4 regions of the Priestia sp. AB genome follow, and region 2 is predicted to be linked to each of the others. Evidence: riboswitches for the same ligand, from Rfam matches in the RefSeq annotation. Region 2 holds a riboswitch; each other region holds the start of a gene.
What was found. Region 2 has a riboswitch for cyclic di-AMP ahead of POF52_RS04305 (cation:dicarboxylate symporter family transporter). Riboswitches for the same ligand answer to the same signal wherever they lie in the genome.
Positions count from the first base shown of each region.

Region 1: it holds a riboswitch for cyclic di-AMP, as region 2 does, so the genes downstream of both, POF52_RS04980 (potassium channel family protein) here and POF52_RS04305 (cation:dicarboxylate symporter family transporter) in region 2, are expected to answer to the same signal.
Region 3: it holds a riboswitch for cyclic di-AMP, as region 2 does, so the genes downstream of both, POF52_RS30410 (APC family permease) here and POF52_RS04305 (cation:dicarboxylate symporter family transporter) in region 2, are expected to answer to the same signal.
Region 4: it holds a riboswitch for cyclic di-AMP, as region 2 does, so the genes downstream of both, POF52_RS28870 (cation:dicarboxylate symporter family transporter) here and POF52_RS04305 (cation:dicarboxylate symporter family transporter) in region 2, are expected to answer to the same signal.

Region 1 is NZ_JAQMYN010000001.1:972,400-974,602, reverse strand. It holds gene POF52_RS04985 (TrkH family potassium uptake protein) at 1-606, opposite strand, end outside; gene POF52_RS04980 (potassium channel family protein) at 610-1,269, opposite strand; cyclic di-AMP (ydaO/yuaA leader) riboswitch at 1,394-1,538, opposite strand; gene POF52_RS04975 (carboxymuconolactone decarboxylase family protein) at 1,654-2,112, opposite strand.
Region 2 is NZ_JAQMYN010000001.1:848,017-850,219, reverse strand. It holds gene POF52_RS04310 (aspartate aminotransferase family protein) at 1-350, opposite strand, end outside; gene POF52_RS04305 (cation:dicarboxylate symporter family transporter) at 459-863, opposite strand; cyclic di-AMP (ydaO/yuaA leader) riboswitch at 1,044-1,199, opposite strand; gene POF52_RS04300 (NAD(P)/FAD-dependent oxidoreductase) at 1,803-2,203, opposite strand, start outside.
Region 3 is NZ_JAQMYN010000034.1:8,516-10,718, reverse strand. It holds gene POF52_RS30415 (DUF4430 domain-containing protein) at 1-198, shown strand, start outside; cyclic di-AMP (ydaO/yuaA leader) riboswitch at 562-706, shown strand; gene POF52_RS30410 (APC family permease) at 837-2,203, shown strand, end outside.
Region 4 is NZ_JAQMYN010000023.1:18,901-21,103, forward strand. It holds gene POF52_RS28870 (cation:dicarboxylate symporter family transporter) at 76-1,335, opposite strand; cyclic di-AMP (ydaO/yuaA leader) riboswitch at 1,442-1,581, opposite strand; gene POF52_RS28875 (undecaprenyl-diphosphate phosphatase) at 1,855-2,203, opposite strand, start outside.

The DNA.
Region 1 (2,203 bases), 120 kb from region 2:
CCCTAACCCACCAATGATGAACAAAAAAGAAATCGTTATGTTAATAATAGGATCTCCAACATACTGCACTAAGTTATCAGACAGTAGCCCAAACCCTGCGTTATTAAAAGCCGAAATTGAATGAAACAAGCTAAAGAACAGCCCCTTAGACCATCCGAATTCCGGAACCCAGCGTATTGCTAAAAAGATAAGTGCAACAAATTCAATTAAAAATGAAAAGATAAACAGCCTTTTAACTAGCAGGACAACTCCGCCGACGCTCGTTTGATTTAATGCCTGCTGAACGAGCATACGCTCTTTAAATCCAATTTTTTTACCTAGCATCATAAAAATCAACACGGCAAATGACATAATGCCAAGACCGCCTATTTGAATTAACAGCATAATAATGATTTGACCGATGACGGTAAAACGGGTACCTGTATCTACGACGGCTAAGCCGGTTACTGTCATAGCGGAAGTAGACGTAAAAAAGGCATCTACCCACCCGATTGGCTCAGTAGTAGAAAAAGGCATCATCAATAGAAGAGCACCAATAATAATTCCTCCGCCAAAAATGGAGACAAGCAGCTGCGGAGGAGTGAGTTTAATGATTTGTTTTTTCATAAGTTAAACTCCTTCTTCTTCAAAACGGTTCAAATCGCGGTTATGTCCGATGACAATCAGCATATCTCCTTGTTCAATTATTTCATGCGCGGTAGGCGAGATCACCATTTCCCCGTCTTTTCGCTGAAAGCCGATAATATTGCAGCCGTACTTGGCACGAATGTTTAAATCAAACAGCGTTTTATTATGAAGTTTCTTAGAGGCGACAATTTCGACAATACTATAATCCTTTGACAATTCAATATAATCAATGATTTTTTCTGACACCACGTGATGAGCAATACGCTTAGCAATATCGCGCTCAGGGTGAATGACTTTATCCGCTCCTATTTTTTCGAGCACTTTTTGATGATACATATTCACTGCTTTTACCCATACTTGCTTAACGCCCATATCTTTTAAAAGCATCGTTGCCAGCACGCTTGCTTCGATATCATCTCCAAACGAAATAAGAGCATGATCAACATTGCGAATACCTAGCCCCTTTAAGCTAGCTTCATCAATCGCGTTTGCTTGCACAACATATGTAGCTGAGTTGCTAAATTTATTTACTACCTCCTGATTGCGGTCAATAGCGAGCACATCCACATCCAGATTAGCAAACTCTTCAACCAAACTGCCTCCAAAACGACCTAATCCCAATACAGCAAACTGTTTTTTCATAATGTATTTATTCCTTTCTTCAACTGCTGTGTGTTCTCTTAGCTTATACTTTTTCTAAAAAATTACATCTTTTTCTTAAAAAAAGCGCAAAAAAACACAGGAAGGCTCCTGTGTTTTTCCACACTCTTCCCCCTCAAAACGCTTGCGAAGTTAGCTGTCGGGTTCGGGTTTTAAGAGTAACCCTACCTTTTTAAGGATTCACCCCGGAGCACAATATGTGCGTAAATAATGGGTCCTCCGCTCCGTAATGGATTAAGCGATTTTTATTTAAATGTCTATGATCTATTTTTTAGAATAATCGATTCGATTCATGATACGTTTCACTTTACGAAAGCTATCTTACTCCTGTGGATTTTGTCTGTCAAGATATTTTTAGCGAAGACCTCACTTGCCCTGCAAGCTGCAAAAATCATATAAATCTAAACTGACAATCATTTTGTGAAATTGATCAAATAAATTAATAACAGCTAAAAGCTCTAACAGCTGCGTATCACTGTAAAATTTCTTTAATTGATTCATATCAGCATCCGTCAACTCCCTTGGACGCACCCGGTATACATCAATAAATCGAAACAGCAGTCGATCTTTTTCTTCCAGCTCTTTTTCTCTTAACACTTTTTGATTAAGCGTCTCATCGCCTACATATGACATGCTCATACACGTCTCACAGCCGTTAACACCTGCTAGATAAAGCCTTATTTTTTCCTTAGTCTCTTTTTCTACTATATCGCTGTTCCAAAGCGTGTCGTAAAGCTCATCATACAATCTTTTTACATGCGGAATTAAATTCAATGCTTTTTCAAAATTTGTTCCCTCTTCGTTTGCTAACAAAACTCTTGCCATTTTTTACTCACTCCTTTTTAATTATTATAGTAAGAAAAATGGAAATTTTAGATTACAGATAAAACATCTTAGCTACTATTACTAATCAAAT
Region 2 (2,203 bases):
TGAAAATGCTGAATTGCCGTTTTCATAGCCGTTTCAGTCGCTTCTGTCCCGCTGTTAACAAAAAAGCTCCACTGGAAATGATTGCTGCTTAATTCACATAGTTTCTTAGCTAAGGCTTCTGTTGGATCACTTGTAAACTGCGACCGATATACAAACGCAACTTTCTGTGCCTGATCGGTCATCGCATCAATAATTTCTTTTACGCCGTGTCCGATACTTGCTGTAACTGCCCCCGACGAAGCATCTATGTACCTTTTTCCATCTTGGTCGTACAAATAAATTCCTTTTCCATATGAAATAACTGGGTAGTCGTCGTCGAGCAGCGGCTTTATTACATGAGTTTTATTCATTTCCGCACTCTCCTTTCAAACATACACTCTTATTAAACTGTATGCTGAAACGAAGAGTTTCTTGCCAATAAAAAAAGCCCTAGCATATAGCTAGAGCTTTTACGCTTATTAAGCTGATTGCGTTACAGATTTATCGATACGTTTTGCTTCTGACTCAGCCACAATAACGGCACACGCAGCGTCTCCCGTAATATTTACAGATGTACGAAGCATGTCAAGCAAGCGATCAATTCCAATAATCAATCCGATACCTGCTACAGGCAAGCCAACCGAACTCAATACCATTGCTAGCATAATGAGACCAACTCCCGGCACACCTGCTACACCTAACGTGATAGAGAAAAACACAATTGGTACAACAAGCATTTTAATTAAGCTTAAGAAAATTTGGCCAAGCGGTGTAAACAAGTACTTGTCCAGCGGAGCAAAAGCACTTGGAGCAAAAGCGTTAATCAACACTCCTACAACAGCACCAGCAATTAGCGCGATAATGATCTTTGTCGATAGCTTCATAGATTTACCCCCCGTAAATAAATTATATTAGAATAATTCTAACTACCATACTTATTTTACCATGCATTGAGAACGATAACACTCAAAATATACAATATATTAAAAATTTTCAGATTAATAGTTCAGGAATATTTTTAGCTATACAAAAAACCATGAGAATATCACGGTGTCATAGACCTGTTATTCCCTCACTGAATGCTTACGGAGTTAGCTGTCGGATTCGGGTATGTGAGTTACCCTACTTGATTCATTCAAGATTCACCCCAAGTACATTACTCATAAATTATGGGTCCCCCGTTCTCTTATAAAACAAAAGAGATTAAGCAAATAATTTTCTTTAATATTTTTGCATGATAATAATTGTTACTTTAATTAAAATTCATTTTATATGTTTCTGTCAACTTTTTATTCAAAAAAAATGCATGATTTTATCATAAAAAGTTGATAATTGTTATATTTTAAAATATTTACATCGTATTTCAATAAACCACAAATACTTATTTAACAAGACTTATAATCTAATAGATAAAAAATTAATTCAAAAAATAGTTTGTAAAGTGAACTTTCTTCTCATTAACTCCCATTCATTAATTCGCATAATTATTCTAATATCCGTGTACTTTATTGCTTTCATAAATATTTTACTCATCAAAAAATAACTCTTTTCAACTGCTGATTTTATCCTTGTATTGCTTGATATACCCTCCCTAAAATTTCACTGAATTTATTGATGCAAAGAAATGGACATTATCAATTCGCCTTATTCTATTTAATTCTGTTCACGATAGAAGGATGGATTCCGTAATATCTTTTAAAAAAGGAGCGGGTAATTATCATATAAAACTATCGGAGTTGGTGCGGTACAAGTTCTTTACTTTTTACTTATTCGCTCTCGTTATTTAACACATAAAAAAAAGAGGCCCTGACGGCCTCTTTTTTTTATACAGTAACAGGTTCAGAACTTGCTTTGCGATTCTTTAATTTTTCAACAATGTCACGCGCTACCCACACACCGCACGCACTTGCCTGCGCGAGCCCTCGCGTAATACCAGCTCCGTCTCCTCCCACGTATAAACCAGAAATTTCAGTTTCAAACTTATCGTTTAACTTCGGACGGGCGGAGTAAAATTTCGCTTCCACACCGTAAAATAGCGTATGTTCAGATGCTAACCCAGGCGTTACATGATCCAGTGCTTCTGTCATTTCAATTAAGCTTTTCATCGTATTATAAGGAAGTACTAAGCCCAAGTCACCAGGTACAGCTTCTTTTAACGTTGGTTCTAAAAAGCCTTCTTTAATTCGAGTCGCTGTTGAACGACGGCCCTTTAAAATATCTCCAT
Region 3 (2,203 bases), on a different contig from region 2:
GCCTTTAACATAGAAGAATCCCAAGGGAATATTATATCTATAAATGGTATCCATTCAATTCCAAAGAAAAATATACATTGGGCTGTTTTTGTAAACAGGAATTTTATAGAGTTAGGTTTAGATGAAGTCACGCTCAATGAAAATGATGAGGTAGTATGGGCTTTGAAAAATTGGGATAATCAAGAAATTTTAAAGTAAATAACATAGAAAATTAAAACATCCTACAAAAAGTAGTTGGTTATTATTCTAACTACTTTTTTGTAAGTTATAATTTCCGATAATGCTGATTATATAAACTAGAGGTGTATATGATATGCAGCTGAAAAGCAGAAAAACCTACCCTGGTGTGTGATAGGGTAGGTTTTTCTGCTACATTATTTAACCAAAGGACTGAAGTCTCACGGCGTCTTGAATAGTTTGCTCAAGATATCAAAATTTATTTATCTACATAAAAGAGAAAAACGAATTATATGAAAATTAGTTTTAATTGAAACGGCTCTTTACAAATGTAAAATTCAGGCGTATAGTACCTACCATACATATATGATCTTGCTATTTTCATACCTTTTATCGCTTAATCCACTAAGGAGTGGGGGACCCATTTTTGTGTGCACTTGCACTTGGGGTGAATCCTTCTGTAAGAAGGTAGGGCTACTCTTAAAGCCCGAATCCGACAGCTAACCTCATAAGCGTTTGGAGAGAAGGTTTGCTTTTATTTGTCCTGGAAAGAACACTAAGCAGAACCTTAGTGTTCTTTTTTGTGTTTTTTTTCTGAGATGGGGAATGATGAGAGTAAACTAATATAAATAATGGCAAAGGGTCCAGGAGGAGTTTAGATGAGTTATTCATCCATAAAACGTTTATTAATTGGGAGGCCACTTAAATCAAAGGAGCTAGGTGAACAAAAGCTAAATAAGGTCAAAGCCTTAGCTATTCTTTCATCCGATGCACTTTCATCCGTGGCATATGGTCCAGAGCAGGTCTTAATCGTACTTGCTACTATTGGAATGATTGCATTTTGGTATTCCATACCTATCGGTATTGGGGTACTTATCCTTTTAACGGCACTTATCCTTTCTTACCGACAAATTATTTATGCCTATCCAGAAGGTGGCGGCGCTTATGTTGTATCTAAACATAACCTTGGAGAGAATGCAGGGCTTATTGCTGGTGGGTCTCTGTTAGTAGACTATATTTTAACCGTATCTGTAAGTATTTCATCTGGAACAGATGCATTAACGTCGGCTTTTCCTGTTCTTCATGATTACAAGGTTATTATCGCTTGCTCATTGGTTATTTTTATTATGGTTTTGAACCTAAGAGGTGTAACAGAATCAGCTTCGGCTTTAGCATACCCTGTCTATTTATTTGTTCTTGCATTGGTTCTTTTAATAGGCGTAGGCATATGGAAAGTAGCCACTGGTCAGGTGTCTCCTGATGTTCATCCGGCTATTGGAACTGCAGTGCCAGGAATTAGCTTATTTTTACTACTACGAGCTTTTTCATCAGGATGTTCAGCCCTTACAGGCGTAGAAGCTATTTCAAATGCTGTAACCAACTTTAGACAACCAGCTGCAAGAAATGCGGTACGTACGCTTGTTGCAATGGGCGTTATTTTAGCTATTTTGTTTTCAGGTGTCATGTTCTTGGCTTATTGGTTTGGAATTGTACCTAAAGCAGAGGAGACGGTTGTTTCACAGCTTGCTTCCCAAGTGTTGGGACGAAATGGTTTCTATTATTTTGTTCAGGGTACAACAGCTTTAATTTTAGTATTAGCTGCCAATACAGGCTTTTCAGCCTTTCCTTTACTGGCTGTTAACTTAGCTGTAGATAAGTATATCCCGCGTATGTTTACGATACGTGGTGATCGTTTGGGCTATTCAAATGAGATTGTGACCCTTGGAATTGCCTCTATCTTGCTTATCATAGCGTTTCACGGTAATACAGAACGGTTAATTCCTTTATATGCTGTTGGCGTATTTATTCCATTTACATTATCTCAAACGGGGATGATTGTTAAATGGTTAAAAGAAAAGCCAGCTGGCTGGCAGGGAAAATTAGTGACCAATTTTATTGGAGCTTTTATTAGTTTCACGGTACTGATTATTTTCTTTACAACAAAATTCTCACAAGTATGGGCTGTTTTAATCTTCTTACCTCTTATCGTCTATGTATTCCACCGTATTAAGAACCATTATGAAGA
Region 4 (2,203 bases), on a different contig from region 2:
AATAAAGGAATTATTACGAAAAAAGCTACTTATTCTAATTTTTTGAATAGAATAAGTAGCTTTTTAATTTATAAATTAGCCGGCTCTCATGACCTCTGTACCTTTTTTAGGGTCAAATTTGCCTTCAGATTTAGACATCACAATTGCTGCTAGTGTGTTTCCTACTAAGTTAACAACCGTACGTGCCATATCCATGATTCTGTCTACTCCAGCAATGAAGGCTAACCCTTCTGCCGGAACGCCGATTGTTCCAAGAGTAGCCAGCAATACAACAAATGATGTTCCTGGCACGGCAGCCATTCCTTTAGATGTAACCATCAATACCAGAATGAGCGTCAGCTGTTGAACGATCGTTAAATCAATACCGTACACCTGCGCTAAGAATAACGCTGCAATCGCTTGATAAAGAACGGAACCATCTAGGTTAAATGTATAGCCAATTGGTACAACGAACGATACGATAGCTTTTGGACAGCCCATCTTTTCAAGTTTTTCCATAATACGCGGAAGAACTGTCTCAGAACTAGATGTACTGTATGCTAACAACAGTTCATCTTTCATATAGCGGAATAAGTGGAAAATGTTAATTCCTGCCCATTTCGCAATTCCTCCTAATACAACAAGTAGGAAGAAAATTAACGCTAAGTAAACTAAGATAACAAGCTTTCCTAATGAAAGGAGTGAATCTAAGCCGAATTTTGAAACTGTTACACCAATTAAAGCAAATACACCAATTGGCGCCACTTTCATTACAAGGTTTACCACGTGAAACATTGCGTGAGAAACACCGTCGAAGAATTGTACAACTGGCTTTCCTCTTTCCCCAATTGCCGCTACTCCAAGTGCAAATAACACTGTAAAGAAGATAATTGCTAGCATGTCTCCTTCAACAATTGACTGGAAAAAGTTTGTCGGAACAATGTGTAAGAAAGTTTCAGCCACTGACTTTCCTTCTTGCTGTTTGGATGTTTCAACATATTGTGAAATATCACCCTTTTGTGCTGAATGAATGTCTACACCTTGCCCAGGATGAAAAATATTAGCAACCAATACACCGATTATAATTGCAAAAGTCGTAATAATTTCAAAATAGAGAATGGTTTTAACGCCGAGCTTTCCGACCTGTTTACCGCTCCCTGCTCCTGCAACTCCAACGACTAAGCTTGAGATAACAATTGGAATAACAATCATCTTAATTAATCTTAAAAATAGGTCTCCTAGCGGCTGTAGGTATGTTACTACACGCGGATCGTTAAACCAAATTACCCCTACAAGAACACCGAGGATTAATCCGGTAAAAATCTGCGTAGCCAAACCAAAACGAATTTTTTTCATAGATGTACCTCCCCAAAGATGTATGACATTTGTATATATTTTTCTGAAAAAACAAAAAAAGACTATTCTTAAGAAAGAACAGCCTTTTACTTACGCTATTTTGGGCTCTTTCTCTCAATAAAGCAAACGGGGTTAACTGTCGGATTCGGAATTGAGAGTTTCCTACCTTTTGTAAGGATTCACCCCAAGGCAGCTTTACTGCCGATAATGATTCCCCCGCTCTATACGATTAAGCTTATTATTCAGTTTTTATAAAATTAAAACGATCTATACGTTGTCATACGTTTTTTACAGTCAATAAAACTAAACAGAAGTCTTACTTTTACTTAACTTTATACTGCACAAATATTAATTTACTATTTTTCGACACGTTTTGTCAATACCTATGTTTATAAAACGCTTTCAAAAGGCGATAATATATATTTATGCAAAAAAGCTATTGCAATGTTGCAATAGCTTTTTCTTGCTCTTTGAGTCTCTATTAGAAGTTTAAGGGACTAAAGAACACGCGTGTTTATTTTATAAAAATACAAAATATAGAATAGCTGCTAAAACTATTCGATATAGTGCAAATGGTACTAATTTGATACGGTTAATTAATTTCAGGAAAAAGCGAATAGATACCAGCGCAAAAATAAAGGCGCTGATAAAACCAGCAATAAAAAACGGTAGTGCATCTGATGTGAAATACTGCCAGTTTTTAACCAATGAAAGTCCACTTGCTCCTGCCATGATTGGCACTGCCATAATAAATGTAAAATCTGCGGCTGCCTTATGGCTCATTCCAAGAAGAACTCCTCCTGAAATCGTTGAGCCTGAACGAGAAAAACCTGGCCAAAGAGCAATACATTGAAACAGTCCTATACCC